Regions from separate parts of the Massilia sp. IC2-476 genome, predicted to be linked through region 1. Evidence: predicted binding sites of a transcription regulator. Region 1 holds the regulator's gene; each other region holds the start of a gene.
What was found. The regulator sigma-54, encoded in region 1, starts transcription at its own class of promoters, with help from an activator protein. The targets are predictions, from matches to a motif close to TGGCANGNAANCTGCTTT.
Positions count from the first base shown of each region.

Region 2: a site for sigma-54 is predicted at 2,311-2,328, ahead of LK539_RS08765 (PEP-CTERM sorting domain-containing protein). Genes of this name have one in related genera too.
Region 3: a site for sigma-54 is predicted at 3,549-3,566, ahead of LK539_RS12920 (PEP-CTERM sorting domain-containing protein). Genes of this name have one in related genera too.

Region 1 is NZ_JAJFER010000008.1:48,190-54,701, forward strand. It holds gene LK539_RS19395 (HAD family hydrolase) at 1-62, shown strand, start outside; gene lptC (LPS export ABC transporter periplasmic protein LptC) at 65-664, shown strand; gene lptA (lipopolysaccharide transport periplasmic protein LptA) at 695-1,246, shown strand; gene lptB (LPS export ABC transporter ATP-binding protein) at 1,243-2,028, shown strand; gene LK539_RS19415 (RNA polymerase factor sigma-54) at 2,031-3,500, shown strand; gene hpf (ribosome hibernation-promoting factor, HPF/YfiA family) at 3,558-3,911, shown strand; gene LK539_RS19425 (enoyl-CoA hydratase/isomerase family protein) at 4,053-5,138, shown strand; gene rapZ (RNase adapter RapZ) at 5,285-6,163, opposite strand; gene hprK (HPr(Ser) kinase/phosphatase) at 6,190-6,512, opposite strand, start outside.
Region 2 is NZ_JAJFER010000002.1:867,538-874,049, forward strand. It holds gene LK539_RS08755 (AMP-binding protein) at 1-1,179, shown strand, start outside; gene LK539_RS08760 (MarR family winged helix-turn-helix transcriptional regulator) at 1,187-1,699, shown strand; gene LK539_RS08765 (PEP-CTERM sorting domain-containing protein) at 1,703-2,155, opposite strand; tRNA gene LK539_RS08770 (tRNA-Arg) at 2,479-2,553, shown strand; gene LK539_RS08775 (PAS domain-containing protein) at 2,651-5,419, shown strand; gene LK539_RS08780 (hypothetical protein) at 5,766-6,512, opposite strand, start outside.
Region 3 is NZ_JAJFER010000004.1:219,788-226,299, reverse strand. It holds gene LK539_RS12940 (N-acetylglucosamine kinase) at 1-839, shown strand, start outside; partial or broken gene LK539_RS12935 (N-acetylmuramoyl-L-alanine amidase) at 854-1,633, shown strand; gene LK539_RS12930 (LysR family transcriptional regulator) at 1,935-2,840, shown strand; gene LK539_RS12925 (M15 family metallopeptidase) at 2,837-3,448, shown strand; gene LK539_RS12920 (PEP-CTERM sorting domain-containing protein) at 3,600-4,187, shown strand; gene LK539_RS12915 (polysaccharide deacetylase family protein) at 4,267-5,202, shown strand; gene LK539_RS12910 (LysR family transcriptional regulator) at 5,199-6,128, opposite strand; gene LK539_RS12905 (SDR family oxidoreductase) at 6,212-6,512, shown strand, end outside.

The sequences.
Region 1 (6,512 bases):
GCGACCTGGTGATGCGCGCCCAGGGCACCTATGAACAGGCGCTCGCGCCTTATTTTGCATAAGCATGGTCACTTACAAGCGCACCGCCCACCGCTGGAAGCTCCTGGCGATCATGATGATCGCAACCTTCTGCGCCGTCGGCAGCTTCTGGCTGGTGCAGGTGATGGAGCGCGAGGACGGCGACGCCCGCTTCGGCGGCCCGCCGGATGAACCCGACTACATCGTCGAGAACTTCTCCTTCGTGCGCATGACGGAGCAGGGCAAGCCGAGCTACGTGGTGTCCGGCAAGCGCCTGGCGCACGTGCCGCAGGGCGACGTGTCGCGCGTCGAGAGCCCGGTGATGGAAGGCGTGACGCCGGGGCGCCCGCGCATGACCATCGTCGCCAACCGCGCCGAGATCTACCACGGCGAGCACCGCGTCGAACTGCTCGGCAAGGTCGACATCCAGCGTCCGGCCACACCGACCAGCGAAGCACTGCGTGTGCGCACCGAGGCCCTGACCGTGCTGCCCGACGAGGAAATCCTCAAGACCGCGAAGCCGGTCGACATGCAGCTGGGCGCCTCCACCGTGGTCGGCACCGGCATGGTCGCCAACAACGCGACCCAGAAGCTGCACCTCGCCAGCCGCGGCCAGATCGTCTATCCGCCACGTGCGCGCCAATAAGCACGGCGCCGCCAACCCAGGACAAGCAATATGAAAAAAATTATCGCAGCCGCACTTCTCAGCCTGATCGCCTTCGGCGCCTCGGCCGAGCGTGCCGATTCGCTCAAGCAGGCCGTGATCAACTTCGACACTCTCGATGTCGACGAGGTCACCCAGACCCGCATCCTGACCGGCAACGTCGTGCTCACGCGCGGCACGCTGGTGCTGAAGTCCGACCGCGCCCTGGTCAAGGAAACGCCGGAAGGCTACATGAGCGTGACCCTCACCGCCAACAACGGCAAGATTGCGACCTTCCGCCAGAAGCGCGATGGCGGTCCCGACCTGTGGGTCGAGGGCCAGGCCCAGCGCATCGAGTACGACGAGCGCGCCGAGCTGGTGAAGCTGTTCTCCAACGCCGAAGTGCGCGAGCTGGAGAACGGCCGCATGACCAATGAAATCCAGGGGCCCTTCATCTCCTACGACAACCGGCGCGAAGTGGCGACCGTGCGCAACGACGCCAGCGGCGCCAGCAAGGTCGGCGGCGGCCGCGGCACCCTGATCCTGGCGCCCAAGCGCACCACCAGCGAAGGCGCCAAGCAATGACGGCCACCATGACGGCAGGCACGCCGGCCACGGCGCTTGATACCTGCAGCACCCTGGTGGTCAAGGGCCTGCAGAAGAGCTACGGCAAGCGCCTGGTGGTGCGCGACGTGTCGCTGCAGGTGGACTGCGGCGAAGTGGTCGGCCTGCTGGGTCCCAACGGCGCCGGCAAGACCACCTCCTTCTACATGATCGTCGGCCTGGTGCCGTCGGACGCCGGCACCATCGACATCAACGGCACCGACATCTCGAACCTGCCGATCCACCGGCGCGCGGTGCTGGGCCTGTCCTACCTGCCGCAGGAAGCCTCGGTGTTCCGCCGGCTGACGGTGGAAGAGAACATCCGCGCCGTGCTGGAACTGCAGCGCGTGGACGGCAAGCCGCTCTCGAAGGACCAGATCAACGAGCGCCTCGACACCCTGCTAGCCGAACTGCAGATCGAGAAGCTGCGCGAGAACCCGGCGCTGTCGCTGTCGGGCGGCGAGCGGCGCCGCGTGGAGATCGCGCGCGCACTGGCGACCAATCCGCGCTTCGTGCTGCTCGACGAACCCTTCGCCGGCGTGGACCCGATCGCGGTGATCGAGATCCAGCGCATCGTGCGCTTCCTGAAAGAGCGCAACATCGGCGTCCTGATCACCGACCACAACGTGCGCGAGACCCTCGGCATCTGCGACCGCGCCTACATCATCAACCAGGGCGCCGTGCTGGCATCCGGCCGCCCCGACGACATCATCGCCAACGAATCGGTGCGCCGCGTGTATCTGGGCGAGCACTTCAGAATGTAACGATGAAGCAGAGTCTCCAGCTACGCACTTCGCAGCACCTGGCGCTGACGCCGCAACTGCAGCAGTCGATCCGCCTGCTGCAGCTGTCCACGCTCGAACTGCACCAGGAGATCGAGCAGATCCTGCACGACAATCCGCTGCTGGAGCGGCTCGACGACCCGCTCGACCGCTCGGTGCGGCTGCTGGCCGACGGCGCCATCAACAACGCGCCGGCGAACGGCGAGGCGCCCGCCCCGGGACAGGAAGCGCAGGAGGGCGCGAAGCCGGAAGGCGAGAGCATGGAGGACGGCGCCGACAGTGGGGGCGGCGAGGCCGACGCCGACTGGGGCGGTGAAGGCGGCGGCGCACGCAGCGGCGACGACGAGGACGGCCGCCCGCAACTGGAAGCCGACGGCATCACGCTGCGCGAACACCTGGCCGAACAGATCCGCCTGACCGGCTGCAGCGCGCGCGACCGGGCCCTGGCCGAGCTGGTGATCGACGCCCTCGACGACAACGGCTACCTGGAAGAGCCGCTCGACGAGATCCACGCGCGCCTGCCGGGCGAGCTGGACATCGAGATGGACGAACTGCGCTGCGCGCTGGCGCTGGTGCAGAGCCTCGACCCGATCGGCGTCGGCGCGCGCAGCGCGGCCGAATGCCTGGCGCTGCAGATCCGCCGCATGGCGGGCGTGCCGCTGGTGACGCGGCGCCTGGCCCTGCAGATCGTCGAGGGTTACCTGAGCTGGTTCGCGCAGCGCGAATACAGCAAGCTGAAAAAGGCGCTCGACTGCGACGACGAAGACCTGCGCGAAGTGCAGGCCGTGGTGCGCCGCTGCAATCCGCACCCGGGTGCGGCCTTCGCATCGAACACCTCGGACTACGTGGTGCCGGACGTGATCGTGCGCCGCGCCAAGAGCGGCTGGGCGGTGGCGCTCAATCCCGACGTGATGCCCAAGCTGCGCGTGAACACGCTGTACGCCAACCTGCTCAAGCAGGGCAGGAGCGAAAGCCAGATGGGCGCGCAGCTGCAGGAAGCCAAGTGGCTGATCAAGAATATGCGCCAGCGCTTCGACACGATCCTGCGTGTCGCAGAGGCAATTGTGGAGCGCCAGCGCAACTTTTTCAGCCACGGCGCGGTTGCCATGCGCCCTCTTGTTTTGCGTGAGATAGCTGATACACTAGGCCTACACGAGAGCACCATCTCTCGTGTAACCACGCAGAAATACATGCTGACCCCGCACGGCATGTTTGAGCTGAAGTACTTCTTCGGAAGCCATGTCGCCACCGAAGCGGGGGGAGAAGCCTCCTCGACGGCGATCCGCGCGCTCATCGCGCAATTGACAGGAGCAGAAGACCCTAGGAATCCTCTATCCGACAGCAAGATCGCGGAGATGCTCGGGGAACAAGGTATGGTCATTGCCCGCCGCACGGTCGCCAAGTACCGTGAAGCGCTCAAGATTCCGCCCGTCAGCCTCCGCAAATCCCTGTAAAGCATCTGCCCACTTCAACCTTGTGGGGCGGGCAGGGCACCTTCCCAAGGAGTGTGTATGAACCTCACCATCAGCGGCCACCACCTCGAAGTCACCCCCGCCATCCGTGAATACGTTCAGAATAAGCTCGAGCGCATCACCCGCCATTTCGACCACGTGATCGACACCCACGTGTTCCTCGCCATCGATAACCTCACTGAAAAAGAAAAACGGCAGAAAGCCGAGATCAACCTCCAGGTATCGGGCAAGATCCTCCACGTCGCAAGCGCTGCACAGGATCTCTACGCGGCCATCGACACCCTGATGGACAGACTGGACAGGCAGGTTCTGAAACACAAATCCATGCTGCAAGACCATAACCACGTGGCGCACAAGCGCCTTCCGGACAACGGAGAAGCCGCCGCCGCGTAATCAACGGGCGACCGCAAACACAGCAAGGGCGTCTGAGGGGACGCCCTTTTTGCATTTGTACGAAGCTGTTACTTTTCGAGGCTTCCGGTTTTACACGGTAGTTCTGTAGAATGCATGTCTTTTCGACCACAGAACACGATCATGACCGACACCGTCCTGACCCGCGTCGCCAATCGCACCGGCGTCATTACGCTCGACCGACCGAAAGCCCTGAATTCCCTGTCGCTCGACATGGTCCGTGCCTTGACCGCGATCCTGCTGCAGTGGAAGGACGACGCGGGCATCGACGCGGTGGTCATCACCAGCACCAGCGAGAAGGCCCTGTGCGCGGGCGGCGACATCCGCTTCTTCCACGAGATGGGCCACGTCGGCCCGACCGGCGGCAGCGCGCTGCTGGAAGACTTCTTCACCGAAGAATACGCACTGAACCACCTGATCCACTTCTATCCGAAGCCCTATATTGCGCTGATGGACGGCGTGGTGATGGGCGGCGGCATGGGCATAGCCCAAGGCGGCCCCGATTGCGGCCTGCGCATCGTGACCGAGCGCACCAAGATGGCCATGCCCGAGGTGAACATCGGCCTGTTCCCGGACGTGGGCGGCAGCCATTTCCTGTCGCATGCGCCGGGCCAGCTGGGTCAGTACCTGGGCCTGACCGGCCTCACCATCGGCGCGGCCGATGCGCTCTACGTGGGGCTGGCGGACGTGTTCGTGCCGGGCGTCGAGCTGGTTGGTCTTCAGGCGCTGATCGAGACCACGCCGGGCGCCGAACTGCCGGCGGCGATCCACGCCTTCGCGGCGCAGTTCGCAGGGCAGCAGGGCGCGAGCGAACTGCAGGCGCAGCGCGGCGTGATCGATGCGCATTTCGGCGCGGCCTCGGTGGGCGCAATCATGGAATCGCTGGCGCGTGACGAGAACCTGTTCGCGCAGAAGGCGCTCAAGGCGATGCGCCAGCGTTCGCCCCTGATGATGTGCGTGACGCGCGAACTCCTGCAACGCGGGGCATCGCTCGACGTCGCGGACTGCCTGCGCATGGAACGCAACCTGGTGCGCCGCAATTTCGAGCATGGCGAGGTGCTGGAGGGCGTGCGGGCGCTGGTGATCGACAAGGACAACCAGCCGAAGTGGAATCCGGCGACGCTGGAGGAAGTGACGCCGGAGATGGTGGCAAGGTTCTTCGAGCCGGTGTGGCCAGAATACGCGCACCCGCTGCGCCATCTGTCCTGACCACCGGCCTCAAAACCGTCATCCCGGCGCAGGCCGGGATCCAATTCCGTTGCGCAGCGTTAGCCTATCCACGAAGAGCCGAAGGTACGCATGCAAACTTGGGTTCCGGCCTTCGCCGGAACGACGGTTTTCGGTTAACGATTAAATCAAACCGCCGCGTGCTTCGGCTGCTCGCGATGGCGAATGATTACCCGCTCCGTCTGCCCGAAGTAGGCGCCCAGCCGCTCCGCCATGTACACCGAGCGGTGCTGCCCGCCGGTGCAGCCCACCGCCACCGTCAGGTAGGAGCGGTTATCGGTCTTGAACGAGGGCAGCCACTTTTCCACGAAGGCGCGGATATCTTCCAGCATCTCGGCGGCGCTCGGCTGGGCGTCGAGGAAGGCGATCACGGGGGCGTCCTTGCCGGTCAGCGGGCGCAGCGCCAGGTCGTAGTAGGGGTTCGGGATGGCGCGCACGTCGAACACGAAGTCGGCGTCGAGCGGCACGCCGACCTTGAAGGCGAAGGATTCGAAGAACAGGGTCAGCGGGGCGTGCTCGATGTCGGCCAGCTCCTTGATCCAGGCGCGCAGCTTGTTGGCCGACAGTTCCGAGGTGTCGATCACGTGGCCCAGGTTTTCGATCGCCGACAGGCGCTCGCGTTCCTCGGCGATGCATTCGATCAGGGTACGGCGCGACGCGGGATTTTCGCCGGGACGCAGTTCGTGCGACAGCGGGTGGCTGCGCCGGGTTTCCGAGAAGCGTGCGACCAGCGAGTGCGTGCTCGAGGTCAGGAACATCACCTTGACGTTGTGGCCCTCTTCCTTCAGGTGGCGCACGCTTACCGGGAGTTCGACCAGCGACTCGGCACTGCGCGCATCGACCGCGACGGCGATCTTTTCCGTGCCTTTTTCGCTGACCGCATAGACCAGGGCCGGCAGCAGGGCCGGCGGCAGGTTGTCGACGCAGTAGTAGCCTGCGTCTTCCAGGACGTTCAGGGCAACCGATTTGCCCGAGCCGGAAATACCGGTAATGAGGACGATGTGCATAGGGGCGATGATACCCTAACTGGGTGTCAGTCGCCGCTCATCGCCTGGCGTTGGCGCTCCATGAATTCCTGCAGCGTGTCGATGCCGCGCAGCTGCAGGATGGTGTTGCGCACGGCGGCCTCGAGCAGCACCGCGATGTTGCGGCCGGCCGCGACGGGAATCACCACCTTGCGGATCGGCAGGCCCAGCACGTCCTCGGTCGGGAAGTGGAAGGGCAGGCGCTCGACCTCTTCGTCCAGTGCACCGCGCTTGACCAGGTGGACGATGAGCTTGAGGCGCATCTTGCGGCGCACCGCGGTCTCCCCAAAAATCGCCTTGATGTCCAAGAGGCCCAGGCCGCGTACTTCCA
Region 2 (6,512 bases), on a different contig from region 1:
GCCGCACTGCGCGCCGAGGTCGATGCGATGGAGCCGGGTGGACTTCCCTTGGTCCTGTTCGACGATCCCGACGCGCCGGATGCACTGGAGCGGCGCATGGCGGCCCACGACGCCCCCTTCGCCGCGCTAGACACGGCCGCCGACGATGTCTGCCTGATCAGCTTCACCTCCGGCACCACCGGCGTCCCGAAGGGGACCATGCACTTCCACCGCGACCTGCTGGCGATCTGCGACTGCTTCCCGCGCTATACCCTGGAGTCGCGCATCGATGACGTGTTCATCGGCACGCCGCCGCTGGCCTTCACCTTCGGCCTGGGCGGGCTGCTGCTGTTTCCGCTGCGGGTGGGCGCCAGCGCGGTCCTGATCGAAAAACTGAATCCGGAAGGCCTCTTGGGGGCGATCCAGGAACGGCGCGCCACGGTGTGCTTCACCGCGCCCACCTTCTACCGCCAGATGGCCCAGCTGGCGCCGCGCTTTGACCTCTCCAGCCTGACACGCAGCGTGTCGGCCGGCGAAGCGCTGCCGGTAGCGACGCGCGAAGCGTGGAAGGCTGCGACAGGCCTCGAGATGATCGACGGGATCGGCGCCACCGAGATGCTGCACATCTTCATCTCCGCCGCCGGCAGCGACGTGCGCCCTGGCGCGACCGGCAAGCCGGTGCCGGGCTACCTCGCCTGCATCCTCGACGAGGACGGACAGCCGGCAGCGCCGGGCGTGGTGGGGCGCCTGGCCGTGAAAGGGCCGACCGGCTGCCGCTATCTTAGCGACCCGCGCCAGCGCAACTACGTGCAGGGTGGCTGGAACATCACCGGCGACGCCTACGAGATGGATGCCGACGGCTACTTCTACTACCGTTCGCGGCTGGACGACATGATCATCTCGGCCGGCTACAACATCGCCGGCGCCGAAGTCGAGGAAGCGCTGCTGCACCATCCGGCGGTGGCCGAATGCGGCGTGGTGGGGCGGGCGGACGAGGAGCGCGGGCAGGTGGTCGAGGCCCATGTGGTGCTGAAACCGGGCGTCCCGCCGAGCAGCGAGACGGCGCTGGCCCTGCAGGAATTCGTCAAGGCCCAGATCGCGCCCTACAAGTACCCGCGCGTGGTGCGCTTCCGCGAACAACTGCCGCGGACCGAAACCGGTAAACTGCAACGGTTTAAATTACGCTTGGATGCGGTCTGAGGAAAACATGTCGGATCTCGAGGATGGCGGGCAGGGCAGGGAAGACGAGCTCGACCTGGCAAGCCGCTTGCGGCAGGAACACCACCAGTCGCTCAAGCTGTGGCTGCGCATGCTGTCGTGCACGGTGCGCATCGAAAACGAGATCCGTGCCCGGCTGCGCGCCAGTTTCGGCATCACGCTGCCGCGCTTCGACCTGATGGCCCAGCTCGAGCGTCATCCCGAGGGCCTGCGCATGGGCGAGCTGTCCAAGCGCATGATGGTCACGGGAGGCAACGTCACCGGCATCACCGACCAGCTCGAGCGCGAAAAGCTGGTGGAGCGGATGCCCGACCCGCAGGACCGGCGCGCCTGGGCGGTGCGCTTGACGCCGGCCGGCCGCAAGGCCTTTGCCGACATGGCGGCGGTCCACGAGCGCTGGATCGAAGAGATGCTGGCCGATATCCCGGCCGAGGACAAGGCCAGCCTGATCGGGCTGCTGGCCTCGATGAAGGGCCGGCTCAGGATCGCCGACCCGAAGTAGCCATCAGCCGCGACGGCGGCGTGCACCCGTTGCCGCGAGCAGGCCCAGGCCGAGCAGGACGATGCCGCCCGGTTCCGGCAGCTCGACCTGGTTGTAGGACACGCCCATGGTGGTCGTGTAGTGGCTCAAGCGGCCGATATTGCACTTGCTCTGGTTGTTCGCGCAGGCGCCGCCAGTGAGGAACTGCACCTGGTCGTCGGTCCAGACGAGCTGGCTCAGGTTGCCGGTGTTGCGGAAGAAGAAGGTGGTCGCGGTGGCATTGGTGCCGCCGGTGCCGAACTTCAGTGCGAAGTAACCTGGTTGGGTCAGGTCGGTCAGGAACCAGGCGCCGGGCATGCCAGGCACTGCGCTGGCGCTGATGAGGTCCGCGTCAGCCTTGCCGCTCAGGAACAGGGTCTTGTCGCCAGACAGTTTGCGCAGCATGTCGAGCTCGGCTGCGTCACTCGAATTGTTCATTTTCGCTTCGCCGATCTTGACGTCGACCGCGAAAATTGGCGCCGCTTGCGCAGCGGGGGTAGTCAGTGCTGCTAGCAAGCACAGCACAGCGAAAGCGATTTGGCGGGTTGCATTCATTGTCATATTATTTCTAATGGAGAAACTATGCTATCTATAAAGCAAGTTTTATGCCATAGTAGAAATATTTATGGAAATCAATGGGTTGCCAAGGATGCCTCTGTTAATAGGAGATGTTCTGTAAGGTTTTTCGACAGTGGGCCATGCTTCGGGACGACGGCAGTTCTGCTTTGGCAAGACGACTGGTACAATAGCGGTCTGCGCGTGTCGCCATAGTACAATGGATAGTACAAGGTCCTCCTAAGACTTAGATGCAGGTTCGATTCCTGCTGGCGACACCATTCTCCGCCCATCCGGGCAAGCGCTTTCCCGCCCGGCTATACTTGCCGCTCCGCTGGCCCGTCCGGGCGGCGCCCGTCATTCAATCGGACCCGCTCGATGTTCCTCACCGCTCCCACGCCCGCCGGCAAGTCCGATACCGTCGAGATGCTGATGGCCGCTCATGACTGGCGCGCCGCGCCTTGCGGCGAGCCGTCCGGGTGGGAACCGGCGCTGCAGTATGCGCTCCGCCAGATGCTCGATGCGGCGGTGCCGATGTTCATGGTCTGGGGCGAGGCCGAAACCTTCCTCTATAACGACGCCTACGTGCCGATCCTGGGGCTGCGCCATCCGCATGCGCTGGCACAGTCGTTCGAGCACGTCTGGCCGGAGGCCTATCCGGCCGTGGCGCCTGCCGTGGCAAATGCGATGGCGGGCCAGCCGACCAGTTTCTCGCATGCTCCTTTCGTCGTGACCCGCAACGGGGTCGACGAGCAGGTCTCGTTCTCCTTTACGTATTCGCCGCTGCGCCGCCTGGACGGCACGGTGCTGGGCTTCAGCTGCGTGGTGCTGGAGACGACCGATATCGACGCCTGGCGTCGCAGCGAGGCGGCGCTGCACGACGCCCAGCTGCGCCTGGAAGCCGCGCTCGGCGCTGCCCAGGTCGCAACCTGGAACTGGGACATCCGCGCCAACCGCGTGTATGCGGACGCCAACCTGGCGCGCATGTACAGCGTCTCGGACCGGGATGCCGACGGCGGACCGATCGAGGCCTACCTGACCGCGATCCACCCCGACGACGTGGCCAAGGTAGGGGCGCACATCGAGCATGCCCTGAGCACCGGCGACGCTTTCAGCGAAAACTACCGGCTGCGCGCCGCGGACGGCAGCTGGCGCCACGTCGAGGCGCGCGGCAAGGTGACGTTTGGGGCCGACGGGCTTCCCGAATGGCTGCCTGGCATCGCGCTCGATGTCACTGCCCAGAAGGAGGCCGAGGCGCGCCTGCAGCGCAGCGAGGCGCGCTTCCGGCGCCTGGCCGAATCGAACGTGCTCGGCATCGTGCAGTACCGCGCCGACGGCGCGCTGCTCGATCCGAACGATGCCTTCCTCGACATCCTGGGTGTCACGCGCGCAGAGTTCGAGCGCGCGGGCCTGTCGTGGCGGGCATTGACGCCGCCCGAGTGGCGCGAGGCGGACGAGCGCGGCTGGGCCCAGCTGCGCGCCACCGGCGTGATGGAACCCTACGAGAAGGAGTACCTGCGCAGCGACGGCAGCCGCGCCGCCGTCTACCTCGGCGCCGCGAACGTCGAGGGTAATCCGGACGAAGGCATCAGCTACGTGCTCGACATTTCCGGCATCCGCGCCGCCGAGCGCGCCCTCAAGGAAAGCGAAGCGCGCTTCCGCGTGATCGCCAATGCCATGCCGCAGGCGGTCTGGTCGACCCGTCCCGACGGCTTCCACGACTACTACAACGACCAGTGGTATGCCTTCACCGGCATGCCCTACGGTTCGACCGACGGCGACGCCTGGAACGGCCTGTTCCATCCGGACGACCAGGCGGCAGCCTGGGACAAGTGGCGCCATTCGCTGCGCACCGGCGAACCCTACGAGATCGAATACCGCCTGCGCCACCACTCGGGCCACTACCGCTGGGCGCTCGGGCGCGCGCTGCCGGTGCGCGCCGAGGACGGCAGCATCGTGCGCTGGATGGGCACCTGCACCGATATCCACGAACAGAAGCTGACCCAGCAGGCGCTGCAGGAAAACGACCGGCGCAAGGACGAATTCCTGGCGATGCTGGCGCACGAACTGCGCAATCCCCTGGCGCCGATCGCCACCGCGGCTTCGCTGCTGACGATGGCGGCGCAGGACCCGGCGCGCGTGCGCCAGGTAGGCGCCGTGATCTCGCGCCAGACGGCCCACATGACGGGCCTGATCGACGACCTGATGGACGTCTCGCGCGTCACCCGCGGACTCGTGACCCTGGAGCGCGAAGACCTCAGCCTGGCGCAGGTGATCGACGACGCCGTTGAGCAGGTGCGCCCGCTGGTCGAGGGCAGGACGCACCGGCTCGAGCTGCAGGCGGCCGGCGCCGCCGGTATACGTGTACGCGGCGATCGCAAGCGTCTGGTGCAGGTGCTGGCCAACATCCTCGGCAATGCGGCCCGCTATACGCCGGCGGGCGGACACATCGTGCTCAAGGCCGGCATCGACGAGGGCCGCGCCGTGCTGTCCGTGCGCGACAACGGCATCGGCATGTCGCCCGAGCTGGTCGCCAGCGCTTTCGAGCTGTTCCACCAGGGGACACGCAGCTCCGACCGCGCGCAGGGCGGGCTTGGTATCGGCCTGGCGCTGGTGCGCAGCCTGGTCGAGCTGCACGGCGGCACGGTGCGCGCTGCCAGCCAGGGAGAAGGGCGCGGCAGCACCTTTACCGTCAGCCTGCCGCTGCCGGAGCAGGGCGGCGCCGCGCAGACGCAGGCGGACGGCGTAGTACCGCAGGCTGCTCCCGCCGCGCTGCGCGTGCTGGTGGTCGACGACAATACCGATGCCGCCGAGTTGGTGGCGATGTTCCTCGGCCTGCTCGGCTACGACGTCTGTGTCGAGTTCAGCGCGGCCGCAGCGCTGGAACGGGCACGCCAGGTCATGCCCCAGGTCTGCCTGCTCGACATCGGCCTGCCGGGCATGGACGGCAAGGAACTGGCGCGCCGCCTGCGCCAGATGCCCGGCCTGGAAGACGTACGCCTGGCGGCGATGACCGGCTACGGCCAGCCACATGACCGGCGCGAGACCGAAGCGGCGGGTTTCGATGCGCACTTCGTCAAGCCGGTCGAGACCGATGCGCTGGCGGCGTGGCTGGCGACGGCGGAAGGCCGAGGCGCGGCGGACTGACGACGTCCCAGAACCGGGGTCACAGAACCGGGGTCGCACAGAACCGGGGTCAGGTCTGACATTCGGACACGAACTCGGCTTTAGGCTTGTTGGATACTGTCAGCTAAGTCTGATATGCAAGAACATCCGTACGCAGCTCGTGAATAAGCGCTGAGCTTGCGTCTGAATGTCAGACTTGACCCTGTAATCAATCTAGTGACACACCTGACAATTTCCATTCTCGACTTAGCCTGTGAATAGACCGCCGGCTCTGTAAGCAGTCAACTGCGAATACCATGAAGAGGCAAGAGAAAAGTGTAGCGTTACTCTCTGCAGACCGTAGCAGGGAAATGCCAGTATGTTCCTGTTAGGTCACTCGCAGCGGCACCTGTAGATGGCTGGCCTGTGTGGCGCTATGCTGGAATGCGCCGACAAACCCGGCTACCTGCCGGCTCAGTAGGTCGAACGCTTCAGTCTGGGTTGGTGTCAGGGGTTCACGGCGCAGCAGTTTCAGGATTTTCTGTTTGAGTAGGCTTAAAATCCCAAATGGGCGGATAACCTTGATGAGCCTTGTGGCTGTAGTGCTGAAGTCGTCGCAGTTCCGGGTAATTTCAAGCTTTTTCTGGTGGGACATGTCCAGCACACCCGGCAGGGCAAGTAGATGTTTTTTCTGCTCGCCGATGACCCGGTCAAGCTTGACCGTTTCTTCGTGGATTTCATTTGCCTTTTTGTGGGTGCTGTAGCTAGCGATAGCAATAAGTGGGACTGCGACTATGCCTCCCAGCACTGCCATGCCTCCACTTACACCTGCCCCACCCGCAGCCAGAGTGCCGCCACCCAGCCAGGCTAATGTTGCGTTGGTGGCTGCTGCACCCGACAGTCCGGAGATGGCGGCGCCAGTTCCGGCCGACCCGAGGGCACCGACAAGCGCCCACGAACCAACGGCGAGCGAACCGCCGGCTGCTGTCCCCGCCCCGATGCCAATCGCGGCATTGAAATCACTGTGGAATTTTTCAACACTGCTGATGGTTTTGACGGTATAGGTGAATTCTATGCTGCTCGCGTTATGTGTCGTCGTCTTCAGAATTTTCCCGCACTTTATCAACAGAGGGCG
Region 3 (6,512 bases), on a different contig from region 1:
CCGAAGGCACGGTGGGCGGCCTGTCCGCCCTGCAGATGGGCAGCGCCGAAGGGCGCGAAACGGTGCAGGCGACGTTTGAAGCGATCACGCGCGACGTGCTGGCGCACGGGCGTCCGCTGGCGGTGCGCGCCGGCGTGACCGGATACGGGGGCGATGGCGGCCCGCTGCAGCAAAGCCTGGGCGCGTTGCTCGGACTGGCCCCGAAAGCCATCGTGCTGAGCAACGACATCGAGATCGCCTACCTCGCCAGCTTCCGGCCGGGCGAGGGTTACCTGGTGTACTCGGGCACCGGTTCGATCGGCGCCTTCATCGACGAGCACCATGGCTTTCATCGCGCCGGCGGGCGCGGGGTGGTGCTGGACGACGGCGGCGGCGGCTTCTGGATCGCGCGCGAAGCCCTGCGCCACATCTGGCGCCGCGAGGACGAATGCCCGGGCGCCTGGGAAAGCTCGCCGATGGCGCATGCCGTGTTCCAGCACGTGGGCGGCTCGGACTGGTCGTTCTCGCGCCAGTTCATCTATGGCCGCGAACGCGGCGAAGTCGGCAAGCTGGCGATCGCGGTCGCCGCCACCGCCGAGCGCGATCCGGCCGCCGCCGCCATCCTGCGCGAGGCGGGCCACGAACTGGCGCGCCTGGCGCAAGCCCTGGTCAGCCGCTTCGGTCCGCGTCCGGTGGCGCTGGCCGGCCGCGCCGCCGAGCTGCACCCGGTGATCGTCGAAACCATGCGCGCGGCCCTGCCGCCGGATACCATCCTGAGCCAGACCGGTGTGCGCGCCCATTACGCCGCCGCGCGGCTGGCGGCAGCGGACGCCCAGCATCCCAATCCTTCACCTCCATAATGATTGCTACACCGATGAAAAACCTGCTCGTCCCCGTCATCCTGGCCCTGCTGGCCGGCTGCGCCACCGGTCCGATCGGACCGAAGATCGACACTACCTACAATGCCAAGGGCCAGTCGAGCCGTGCGCGCTTCCTGGTGCTGCACTACACGGTGTCCGATAACCCGACCTCGATCAAGATTCTGACCGAGCAACAGGTGAGCGCTCACTATCTCGTCACGAACCACACGCAGCCGGTCATCTACCGCCTGGTGGACGAGAACCGGGCCGCCTACCATGCCGGCGTGTCGAGCTGGAAGAATTTCACGCAGCTGAACAACAGCTCGATCGGCATCGAGATCGTCAACCCGGGCTTTACCGTCAACCCGGACGGCAGCCGCCTGTTCTACCCCTTCCCGCAGGCCCAGATGGATGCCCTGCTGCCGCTGCTGAAGGACATCGTCCAGCGCCATGGCATCGCGCCCGAGAACGTCCTTGGCCACAGCGACATCGCCCCGCAGCGCAAGCAGGACCCGGGTCCGCTGTTCCCGTGGGCGCGCCTGGCCCAGGAAGGCCTGGTGCTGTGGCCGGACGCGAACCGCGTCGCCCTGGTGCGTCCGATTTTCGACGCGACCCTGCCGGACGTCGCCTGGTTCCAGCGCAAGCTGGCCACCCACGGCTACGGCATCCAGCAGACCGGTGTGCTGGACCAGCAGACCCGCACCGTACTGCAGGCCTTCCAGATGAAATACCGCCCGGCCGATTTCGCCGGCAACCCGGATGCCGAAACGGCAAGCCTGCTCGAGGTATTGACCACGCCGGCGAATGCGCCACTGCCCGTCGTGACGACGCCCATGATCACCACGCCCGTGCCGCCGCTGCCGCCTGCCACCCCGCCGGCGCCGGTGGTGCCGGAAACGGCGCCCGCGCCTGCGGCTCCGGTGCCGGTTCCGACGCCGGCCGTGCCGACGCCGGTGCCGACTCCGGCCACGCCGCCCGTGGCGCCGGCGGGTCCTGTGGTGAACACGCCGTGATGGTCGCCGCAGCCGGGTTTTCCCTGTATCCTTCGCAAAATCCGCGCCGTGCGCGCGGACGTCTTGACTGAAGGATGAAGCGATGCGCCTGCGCCATATCGAAGTTTTCCACGCCATCATGCAGGTCGGCACCATCAGCGGTGCCGCCCAGGTTCTCCACATCTCGCAGCCGGCGGTGACGAAAGTCCTGCAGCATGCCGAGCTCCAGCTGGGCATGCCGCTGTTCGAGCGCGTGCGCGGCAAGCTGTATCCGAAGCCGGAAGCGCACCGCCTGTTCGCCGAGACCGAGAAGCTGAACCGCGACCTGCAGGGCATCCGCCGCCTGGCCGCCAGCCTGAAGGGCCGCGCGGTTGAAACCGTGCGCCTGGTGTCGACGCCGACCATTGCGATCAGCGTGCTGCCGCAGGCGATGACGGTATGGCGCCGCGACTTCCCGCAGGCGCGCTGCGAACTGGCTACCCACCACACCAGCGAGATCGTGAACGCGCTGCGCCTGGGTGAAGCTGACCTGGCCCTGTCGCTGCAGGACCCACGCCACCCCGGTATCGTGGCCGAGCCGATCGCGCACGGCAACCTTACCGTGATGGCGCCCGCCGGCACCTGGAGCGCGGACGAACTGGCCAAGCCTTTCACCGCCGACGGCCTGACGGGCGAACTGATCGGCCTGACCGACGGCGATCCGCTGGGCGAGATCGTGGTCGCCGCCTGCGAGGCGCAGGGCGTGCAGCCGGTCTACCACACGGTGGTGCAGACCTACCAGATCGCCCGTTCGCTGGTCGAAGCCGGGGCCGGCGTGGCCGTGCTCGATCCGTTCACCGCCGCCTCGGCCGACCCGGCCAAGGTGCAGTGCCGCCAGTGGTCGCCGGCGATGCCGGTCCACCTGTATCTGCTGAGCGCCAGCCATTCCCCCTTGTCGCACGGGGCGCGCGAGCTGGCCAACTGTATCGGCGCGACCGCGCGCGCCTGTCTCGAAAAAGCTTCTTCATGACCCTGACCGTCGCCAGCGAAGACATCGCCGGCAGCCCTGAATTCCGCCACCTCACCAGCATCGACGGGATCGCGATCGACCTGCGCTACGCGAGCCCCAACAACTTCGTCGGACGCGACCTATATTCGCCCTACGATTGCGCCTGGCTGCACGTCGATGCCGCCGCGGCGCTGGAACGCTTCGTCGCCTGGCTCAAGGAACGCCGCCCCGGCCACACCCCCCTGGTGCTGGACGCCCTGCGTCCGCAGCGCGTGCAGCAGCAGCTGTGGGATGCGTTGGAGGGCACCGGCCTGCAGATGTACCTGGCCAATCCGGCGCGCGGCTCGATCCACTCCTACGGCATGGCGCTCGACATCACCCTGCTCGATGAAACGGGGCGCGAACTCGACATGGGCACCGGTTTCGACGACATGACCGAGCTGTCGCATCCGGCGCTGGAAGAAGGCTTCCTGCGCACTGGCGAGCTCACGGAGCAGCAGCTGGCCAACCGCCGCCTGCTGCGCGAAGGCATGCTTGCCGCCGGCTTCTTCGGCATCAATACCGAATGGTGGCACTTCGATTGCGGCGACCGCGAACTGGTGCGCGCTACTTACCGCCGTGTGTTGTAAACAGCTCTACTTGGTTCCACCAGCTTGTTTACTGTCGATAATATTTACACTTGGAAAATTTGCTTTCCCTAAGTAACTGAATTAATTGATTTCTTTATGCTGGCATTTAAATTGCTTAACTAAAAGAATCAAATATTTACTAAGGGAAATAATGCGTATTTCACTCTATCCACTTACCTTGGCTGCGCTGCTTGCAAGTGCCGGCGTTTCCGCAGGCACCCTGACGACCACGCTCAGCGTCGATAACGGCTACATCGCCTACCTGTCGACCAGTGACAACCAGACTGGCTTTGCCTTCAGCAATGGCAATTTCTGGGAAACGAGCTTCACTGGCCAAGTCGTGCTGGAAGCCGGCCGTGACTATTACCTGCACATTTACGCCTATGACCAGGGCGGCCTGGCAGGCATGCTGGGCCAGTTCGCCATCAGCGACAAACGGCACTATTTCGCCAACGGCACGCAATCGCTGGTCACCAATACCGTGAACTGGAAGGGCAACAATGTCGGCTTCAATGGCGTCTACGGCAGCCTGATCGGCCAGGGCGCGAATGGCGTCACGCCCTGGAACACGCGTCCGAACATCGCCTCGAACGCCCAGTGGATCTGGGCAGGCAACGCGAACAGCAACGATGCCGCCTACTTCACTACCAAGATCACGGCAGTGCCGGAACCCGGCTCGCTTGCCCTGTTGGGCCTCGGCCTGGGCGGCCTGGCAGTCAGGCGCCGCCGCAAAGGCTGATCGCCGTTCATGCGCGCCGGCTGGACACCTGCGGCCGGCGCGGCCAGAATGCCGGTTCCCTCACCGAACGGAGCCGTTCATGCCTGTCTCTCCTGCACGCGCGCTGCGCGCGGCGCTCGCCGCCATCAGCCTGGCTCTCGCTCCGCAGCTGCATGCCCAGTCTGTCGCGTTCACCTTTGACGACGGCCCGAACCTCGCCGCTACTCCGCGCCTGTCGCCGCAGGCCCGCAATGCAGCAATGCTGGCGGCGCTGGCAAAGCACAAGGTCCAGGCTGCGCTGTTCGTGACCTGCGGCTTCGGCGCCGACCGGCCCGAAGGGCTGGCGCTGGCGCGCGCCTGGGGCCAGGGCGGCCATGCCCTCGCCAATCACACGGTGACGCATCCGGACCTGGACAGCGCCAAGGTCACGCTGGCGCAGTACCAGCAGGAAGTGCTCGATTGCGACCGCGTCGTCGCCGCGCTGCCGGGCTACCAGAAATGGTTCCGCTTCACCTACCTGCGCGAGGGGAATACGCTCGAGAAGCGCAACGGCATGCGCGCCTTCCTGCGCCAGCAGGGCTACCGCAACGGCTACGTCAGCCTCGACACCAGCGACTGGCGGCTGAACGACAAGCTGGTCCAGATGCTGGACGCGGATCCGAACGCGAACGTCGAGCCGGTCCGCCAGGCCTACCTGGCGCACATTCGCCAGCGCGCGCTGGCCTACCGCGCCCTGGCCCAGCGCCTGCAGGGGCGGGACATCCCGCAAGTGCTCCTGCTTCACCATAACCTGATCAATGCGCTGTGGCTGGACGACGTCGTCCAGCAGTTCAAGGACATGGGCTGGACCATCACGACCCCGGCCCAGGCCTATGCCGATCCGGTCTACCAGCTGATGCCGGACCGTGCGGCGCCGGGCCAGAGCCTGCTGCTATCGATGGGACGCAGCCTGGGCCTGAGTACCCAGGATCTCGGCCTGCGCCTGATGGACGACGGCGACTTCGAGATCGAGGCATTGAAGCAGCAGGGCCTTTAAATCCTGCGCGTATCCACCTCCGCGAACACCTTCACCGCCCAGTCCACGAAAACGCGCGCCTTGGCGTTCAGGTTGCGGTTGGGCGGATACATCACGTACAGCGGGTGCGCCGGCTGCGACCATTCCGGCAGCACCTGCACCAGTTCGCCGCTGTCGAGGTGGCGCTGCAGCGCAAAGCGGAAGCTCTGCGCCACGCCGAGACCCGCCAGCAGGGCGGTGACGTGGGCCGTGCTTTCGTTCACTGCCGTGCCGCCATCGGCGCCGATCTCGATGCGCTCCCCATCCCGCTCGAAACGCAGCGGGATTGTCCTGCCGCTCAGCGAGGAAAAATAGCCGAGCAGGCGGTGGTCCTGTGCGAGTTCACGGGGATGGGCGGGCAGGCCGTGCCGCGCGATATAGTCGCGGTGGGCGCAGGTGATGAAGTCCAGTTCGCAGAGCTTGCGCGCGATGAGCGAGGTCTCGGCCAGCTCACCCCCGCGGATGACGCAATCGATTCCTTCACCCACCATGTCGGCCGGGCGGTCGCTCACGCCCAGGCGCAGCTCGATGTCGGGGTAGGCGGCCTGGAAGCCGGGGAGCGCCGGGATCAGGATCAGGTTCGCGATCGAGGAACCGACGTCGACGCGCAGCCGCCCTTTCGGCATGGCGCGCGTGCGGCGCGCTTCGGCATCCATGTCTTCCAGTTCGGCCAGCAGGCGCAGCGCGCGCTCATGGTATTGCGCGCCTTCGGGCGTGACCGTGATGCGGCGCGTGGTGCGATGGATCAGGCGGGTGCCGAGGTGTTCTTCCAGGTCCTGGATGATCTTGCTGACGGTGGAGCGGGGCAGGCCGAGCTGGTCGGCCGCCCTGGTGAAATTGCCGGCTTCGGCGATCCGGACAAAGGTGCGCAGGGCGAGCAGGTGATCCATCCGATTGTGCATGTCCATGGAAGATGATTCCATCATAACCGGATTTATTCCTGCCCGTGTACAAACTACACTGGTCTCCGTCAACCAACCCAACGGAGAAAATCATGACCAAGCTCGCAAACAAGATCGCACTCGTCACCGGCGGCTCGACCGGCATCGGCCTGGCTACCGCCCAGCAGTTCGCCCTGGAGGGCGCCCACGTCTTCATCACCGGCCGCCGCCAGGCCGAGCTGGACGCCGCCGCCGAGGCCATCGGCCGCAACGTGACCGCGATCCAGGCCGATTCGACCAATCCGGCCGACCTCGACCGCCTGTTTTCCCGCATCCGCGAACAGGCCGGACGCCTGGACGTGCTGTACGTGAACGCGGGCGGCGGCGACATGCAGGCGCTGGGCAGCATCA